Regions from separate parts of the Pseudomonas baetica genome, predicted to be linked through region 1. Evidence: riboswitches for the same ligand, from Rfam matches in the RefSeq annotation. Region 1 holds a riboswitch; the other holds the start of a gene.
What was found. Region 1 has a riboswitch for manganese ahead of mntP (manganese efflux pump MntP). Riboswitches for the same ligand answer to the same signal wherever they lie in the genome.

Region 1 (3,404 bases):
CAGCCGTTTTTCGCCTATTTGCAGACGGCAGGCAATCACCGGCCGTTTACGATTCCCAAAGAAAATAACGGTTTCGAAGTCAGCAACCTGAGCCTTGAACAGGTTCAGGCAGCGGGCTCGCGCAGCGTCGAGCAATACAACGCGGTGCGCTTGCTGGACTTCAATATCGGGCGGCTGATGGAACTGGCCAAGGCGGGCGGTTACTACGAGAACACGATTTTTGTCCTGTTTGGTGACCACAATACCCGTATCAGCCAGATCCCGCACATGCCTCCAGCGTTTGAGAGATTGGGGCTGGAGAGCAACAACGTGCCGATGTTGATTCACGCACCAGGCTTGATCGGGACGAAGGTGGTGGAGGAGGCGGTGGGGTTGGCGGACTTGTTGCCCACCGTGGCAGGTATGGCAGGCATTGCGTTCAGCAACGGCGCCATGGGGCGGGATATTCAGCAACCTGCGCCGGAGGGTGAACGTGTCGTGCCATTGGTACTGCGCGAAGGTACGTTCCCGTTGATCGGTGGCGTGCCCCGGCATTTCCTCCTGCAGATGGAACACGACGGTACTTCACCGACGCTGCACGACCTGGCCTCGGCAACACCGTTGGAGGACGTTGCCGGTCAGCATCCTGAGGAATTCAGTCGCTTGCGTGCATTGACCCTCGGGCTGCATGAAAGCGCGCGATTGATGTTGTACCGGAATGTGCAGTGAGGTTATGGCAATTTAACCGCTTACGCGCTGCAATTCGATTGCTTGAACTGCAATGCATTTACCAGTGGGAGCTGGGCTTGTCCGCGATAAGGTATAGGTGATCTACCTGCAGAATCGAGGTGTCCTTATCGCGGGCAAGTCCAGCTCCCACAGAGAAAGTGTTCCTCCTGTACATCCGAAAATTTGTGAACCATTTGACGATATTTTCATGCCCTTTACAGGTATGATGCCCACCTTCGTTGGGGAGTAGCCTGCTGCTGAGTTATCTCAGGAGCGTTCGTATCAACATTCTCGGCAGCAGCCGTGGTACGAACATCTTTTGGTTGGCGAGACCAGCGACATATCCATGCCTAAAGTTGGGCGTGTGGATGTGTCGTTGACTCATAGCCCGACTGGAAGTAAACCGTGAATCCCATTTCCCTCATATTCCTTGCCCTGGCCATGTCCACGGACGCTTTTGCAGCGGCCATCGGTAAAGGCTCCAGCCTGCACAAACCCCGTTTTATCGAAGCGCTGCGCACCGGTGTTATTTTCGGTGTGATTGAAGCCATCACGCCCGTCATCGGCTGGGCGATTGGCAATGCGGCCAGCAGCTTCGTTGAAAGCTGAGACCACTGGATCGCCTTCACGCTGCTTCTGATTCTCGGCTTGCACATGATCTACAACGGCGTGAAGCAGGATGAGGAAGAGCCCGAGGAAAAAGCGGGTCAGCATTCGTTTCTGATTCTGGCTGTCACTGCTTTTGCCACCAGCATCGACGCGCTTGCCGTAGGAGTTGGCCTGGCGTTTGTAGACGTGAATATTCTGGTCGCGGCGGCTGCAATCGGTTTGGCGACCATGACCATGGTCACTATCGGTGTGATGCTGGGCCGGATGCTGGGCACCATGGTCGGCAAGCGTGCCGAGATCATTGGCGGTGTGGTGCTGATGCTGGTGGGCGCTACGATCTTGTATGAGCACTTGTCGGCGTGATTTTCTAGGTTGAAACAAGCCCTGTAGGAGCTCACCGAGGTTACGAGGCCAGCGATGGCGGTGTATCAGACGCACCGCTATCGGCCATTCCATGACGCTTTGAGCAGTTCTGCAATAGCGAGCTATCGCGTGAATAACCGGTTTCACCGATGAGCACACTAGCGGCATACAACTGCGCGCCTTGTTTTGCAGCGTGTGATGAATGTTCCGGGTGACTGAAATCAGCACACACCGATAGGGCTATGGGTAAGTCCGCGATAAGCATCAAATCGCCCCCATTACCCGCACTAAAGAATTGCTCTTCGCCAGGGTGTAGATGCTGCTTGGTATAGAAACCAATCGAGCCATCTTGGTGGAGTATGAAAGCTGCAATTAGCGGTTTGTCATGACTGGGTAGGCGCAACGGCAAACCCACTATCGTAGTCATGGAGGCTTCCCGCGCAAGGTGTCGCAAGGGGGAGAGAAGTGGGCTATCTATATCCTGCGCCAAGGCTTTAGCTGTAGTGGTCTAATGAAACCGGACACCCATTTAGGCGAGAATGCTCGCCAGATAGAGGTGTCTGATGACCAAACAACGTCGTTCTTTTTCCGCTGAATTCAAACGCGAGGCCGCAGGCCTCGTGCTCGATCAAGGCTATAGCCATATCGAAGCCAGCCGCTCGCTTGGTGTGGTTGAGTCCGCGTTGCGCCGCTGGGTTAATCAGCTTCAGCAGGAGCGCACTGGCGTTACTCCGCAGAGTAAAGCGCTGACGCCAGAGCAACAGAAAATCCAGGAATTGGAAGCTCGAATCGCTCGACTTGAGCGGGAGAAATCCATTTTAAAAAAGGCTACCGCGCTCTTGATGTCGGAAGAGCACGAGCGCACGCGCTGATTGATCAACTGAGCCCCCAAGAGCCGGTTGATTGGCTTTGCGCAGTCTTTGACGTCACTCGTTCGTGTTACTACGCCCATCGTCTCAGGCGCCGAACTCCAGACGTTGAGCGGCTTCGGTTGCGCAGCCGGGTTAACGAACTGTTTACGCAAAGTCGAAGCGCCGCCGGTAGCCGCAGCATCGTGTCGATGATGCAGGAAGACGGCGAGCAAATTGGGCGGTTCAAGGTGCGAGGCCTGATGCGGGAACTGGAGTTGGTCAGTAAACAACCTGGATCACATGCCTACAAACAAGCGACGGTTGAGCGGCCTGACATTCCGAACATATTGAATCGAGAGTTTGATGTGCCGGCGCCGAATCAGGTCTGGTGTGGCGACATCACCTACATCTGGGCTCAAGGGAAATGGCATTACCTGGCTGTCGTTATGGATCTTTACGCGCGCCGAGTGGTGGGCTGGGCGCTGTCGAACAAGCCGGATGCGGATCTGGTCATCAAGGCGTTGGACATGGCTTACGAACAGCGTGGCAGGCCTCAAGGGCTTCTGTTTCACTCGGATCAGGGCTCGCAATATGGCAGTCGCCAGTTTCGCCAACGGCTCTGGCGTTACCGCATGCGCCAAAGCATGAGCCGTCGTGGAAACTGCTGGGATAACGCGCCGATGGAGCGTGTGTTTCGCAGCTTGAAAACTGAATGGATACCGACCGTGGGCTACATGACAGCTCAAGAAGCGCACCGCGACATCAGTCATTACCTGATGCATCGGTACAACTGGATTAGACCGCACCAATTCAACAACGGACTGGCCCCAGCTCAGGCCGAGAAAAAACTTAACGTCGTGTCCGGGATTAGTT
Region 2 (3,404 bases), 2.4 Mb from region 1:
CAATTACCCGCCTAGGATACGCGCAGGTTTTCAGGGAGCTTTTGAATGAACAAGACATTGGTTGTAAGTGCACTGAGCGCAGCGCTGTTGCTGGCCGGTTGTCAGTCGGTCAACACCACCAGCGGCGGCGCCGTGGGCGTGGAACGCAAGCAGTACATGTTCAGCATGCTGTCCTCGCAAGAGGTCGACCAGATGTATGCCCAGTCGTATCAGAAGACCGTCGGCGAAGCATCGAGCAAAGGCGTGCTGGACAAGACCAGCCCAGAGGCCAAGCGGGTTCAGGCGATTGCCAACCGCTTGATCGCTCAGGCGCCAAACTTCCGCCCGGATGCCGCGCAGTGGCAATGGGAGGTCAATCTGATCAAGAGCGATGAGCTCAACGCCAACTGCGGGCCTGGTGGCAAGATCATTTTCTACACCGGGCTGATCGACAGCCTGAAACTCACCGACGATGAAATTGCCGCGGTCATGGGCCATGAAATCGCTCACGCCTTGCGCGAACATGGTCGCGAAGCGATGTCCAAGGCTTACGGAATGGAGATGGCCAAGCAGGGCGCGGGCGCCTTGTTCGGTCTGGGCCAGGACAGCCTGGCGCTGGCCGACACCGTGGCCAACTACGGCATGACGCTGCCTAACAGCCGCGCCAACGAAAACGAGGCTGACCTGATCGGTCTGGAGCTGGCCGCCCGCGCCGGTTACAACCCGAACGCGGCGATCACCTTGTGGAACAAGATGAGCAAGGCCTCGGAAGGTTCGCCACCGGAGTTCATGAGCACTCACCCGGCGTCGACCAGTCGCATCGCCTCGTTGCAGGCGGCGATCCCGAAAGTCATGCCGCTGTACGAGAAAGCGCCGAAGTCCTGAGTCGGACTTAGCCTGGAGGTGGTGATCGTTCCCACGCTCTGCGTGGGAATGCCTCAAGGGACGCTCCGCGTTCCAGTGGGACGCAGAGCGTCCCCGGTTGCGTTCCCACGCGGAGCATGGGAACGAGCGGTGTTGGCAGGTTTAAACCCAGCCGCTGCTCTGCATTGCCTTGTACACCGCGATGATCGCCAAAATCAGGAACGCCGAAGCGGCCAGGCGACGGATCAGGGTCAGCGGCAGTTTGTCCGCGGCAAAGTTACCCGCCAATACCACCGGTACGTTGGCAATCAACATGCCCAGGGTGGTGCCGATAATCACCAGCCACAACTCAGGATACTGCGCGGCCAGCATGACGGTAGCTACCTGAGTCTTGTCGCCCATTTCCGCCAGGAAAAACGCAATCAGCGTGGTCAGGAATGGCCCGAACTTGCGCGCGGTGCTGGCTTCATCGTCATCCATTTTGTCCGGGACCAGCGTCCACAACGCCGTGGCGGCGAAGCTGGCGGCGAGAATCCAGTGCAACACAGAATCGGAGAAGAAGCTGCCGAACCAGGCGCCGACCGCACCGGCTGCTGCGTGGTTGGCCAGGGTCGCGGCGACAATGCCGGCAATGATCGGCCAGGGTTTGCGGAAGCGAGCGGCGAGAATCAGCGCGAGCAGTTGCGTCTTGTCGCCGATTTCGGCCAAGGCAACGATTGCGGTGGGAACGAGTAACGAGTCCAGCATCAGGATTTCCTAAGGGGCGGGTCGACACGGCTATGACACGTACAGCCTTCCCGCCCCGGGTAAGGTGTGCGTGTCATAGGTCTTGTCAAACCCTGCGATCCGTCTGGTGCGGACGCTTGGGTCGCATACGCCATGATCTGAGGATCAAGTATGTTGACGTATGCCGGACGAGCTTGGCGCTCGTGGGAGACTACTCCCCTAGGACGGAGCGGATTCTGCCTAGGCAAATCCGAATGAGCAAGCACAAATTTCTAGCCACGCTTGGCCCGGTAAATCCGGAAACCATTGCCTTCGGCCTTGATGGCGCACACGCCCAGATGCTCTTCGATCAGCGGCTGATACTTCAGGAAGCTGTTCGCTACCAGGCGTAGTTCGCCGCCGTTTTTCAGATGTTTGGCCGCTTTTCGCAGCAAGTTCTCAGTGGCGAAATAATCCGTGTGTACCCCGACATGGAACGGCGGGTTGCTTAAAATGGCGCTCAAACCCATGGGCGCCGCATCGATTCCGTCACCGGTCAGCACATCGGCTTCCAGACCATTGGCAGCCAAAGTCAGTCGGCTGCTGGCGGCGGCAAATGCGTCGACGTCCAGCAATGTCACCTGATTGTGCGGATAGCGACGTTTGACCGCAGCGCCCAATACACCTGCGCCACAACCGAAGTCGAGCAAATGACCGCTCGGCAGTTTGTCCAGATGCTCCAGCAGCAAGGCGCTGCCGCGATCCAGTCGACCGTGGCTGAACACGCCCGGCAGGCTGATGACTTTCAGCGGGCCTTCGGCCAGCGGTAGCTCGTAAGTCTGCGCCAGGCTTTCCAGCGACTTGGTTTCAGGGGCGTTGGCCACGGTGACTTGCCACAGTTGGCAGTGGCGTGCGCTGTCGAGTTTGCGTGGCTTGCCGAACGGGTTGAGCTGCTTGGAGGCGCCTTCGATGCCGCTGCGTTTTTCCCCGACCAGAAACACTTCGCGCCCGGCCAGGCGCGAGGCCACAGCGTTGAGGATGTAATCGGTCAGGTCTTTGGATTTGGGCAGAAACACCACGGCGCTATCGAACTCACGCTGGGGAATATCCACACCGAAATGACTGCGGCCTTCGAAGCGAGCATCGAGTGCAGCTTGGTCGCCGGCATGCCAGCACCAGCCAAACGCATTGGGCAGGCGCCCGAGCAAATCGTCGGCAGGCAAACCGGCCAACAATAGCGAACCCTGGAATAACTCGGCCTGACGAAGCAGTACTTCACTGCGCGGATCCATAACTGCTCCTCAAAAAAAAGTGCCGCAGTTTATCAACTGACGACCCGCAGCGCCTTACCGCTGAAGAACGCCTCGGTGTTTTCGGTCAATTGGCCAACGATGCGCTGTCGAGCCTCGCGACTGCCCCAAGCGTTGTGCGGGGTGACGATGAGGCGCGGGATGTCGGCGGCCAGCAGCGGATTGCCTAGGGTTGGCGGCTCGACGCTGAGCACATCAGTAGCAGCGCCGCCGAGGTGGCCGTTGCGCAAGGCATCGGCCAAGGCCTGTTCATCGATCAGTCCACCGCGAGCGGTGTTGACCACGAATGCGCCGGGCTTCATCGAAGCCAGTTCGCGGGCGCCGATGAAGTGGCGCGTGTGTTCATTGAGCGGGCAGTGCAGGGTGAGGGCGTCGATCTGTGGTAGCAGTTGATCCAGAGGCAAACGATCCGGGCGGACAGGGCGCCCCGGAATCTGCCCGAGCAACACGCGCATGCCGAAGGCTTGCGCCAACCGTGCGACAGCGCCGCCCAACTCGCCATGACCGAGCAGGCCAAGGGTTTTACCTTCGAGTTCGACAATCGGG

Region 2: linked by a shared signal. The riboswitch ahead of ATI02_RS21205 (TMEM165/GDT1 family protein) and the one ahead of mntP (manganese efflux pump MntP) in region 1 are both predicted to bind manganese.

What each region holds. Positions count from the first base shown of each region.
Region 1 is NZ_PHHE01000001.1:2,200,959-2,204,362, reverse strand. Features, by position in the region: gene ATI02_RS10080 (LTA synthase family protein) at 1-708, shown strand, start outside; yybP-ykoY riboswitch at 938-1,108, shown strand; partial or broken gene mntP (manganese efflux pump MntP) at 1,114-1,680, shown strand; gene ATI02_RS32000 (carbon-nitrogen hydrolase family protein) at 1,721-2,170, opposite strand; one part of gene ATI02_RS10070 (IS3 family transposase) at 2,244-2,499, shown strand; one part of gene ATI02_RS10070 (IS3 family transposase) at 2,499-3,404, shown strand, end outside.
Region 2 is NZ_PHHE01000001.1:4,568,823-4,572,226, forward strand. Features, by position in the region: gene ATI02_RS21200 (M48 family metallopeptidase) at 46-864, shown strand; gene ATI02_RS21205 (TMEM165/GDT1 family protein) at 1,006-1,590, opposite strand; yybP-ykoY riboswitch at 1,678-1,802, opposite strand; gene ATI02_RS21210 (methyltransferase) at 1,842-2,840, opposite strand; gene ATI02_RS21215 (2-hydroxyacid dehydrogenase) at 2,873-3,404, opposite strand, start outside.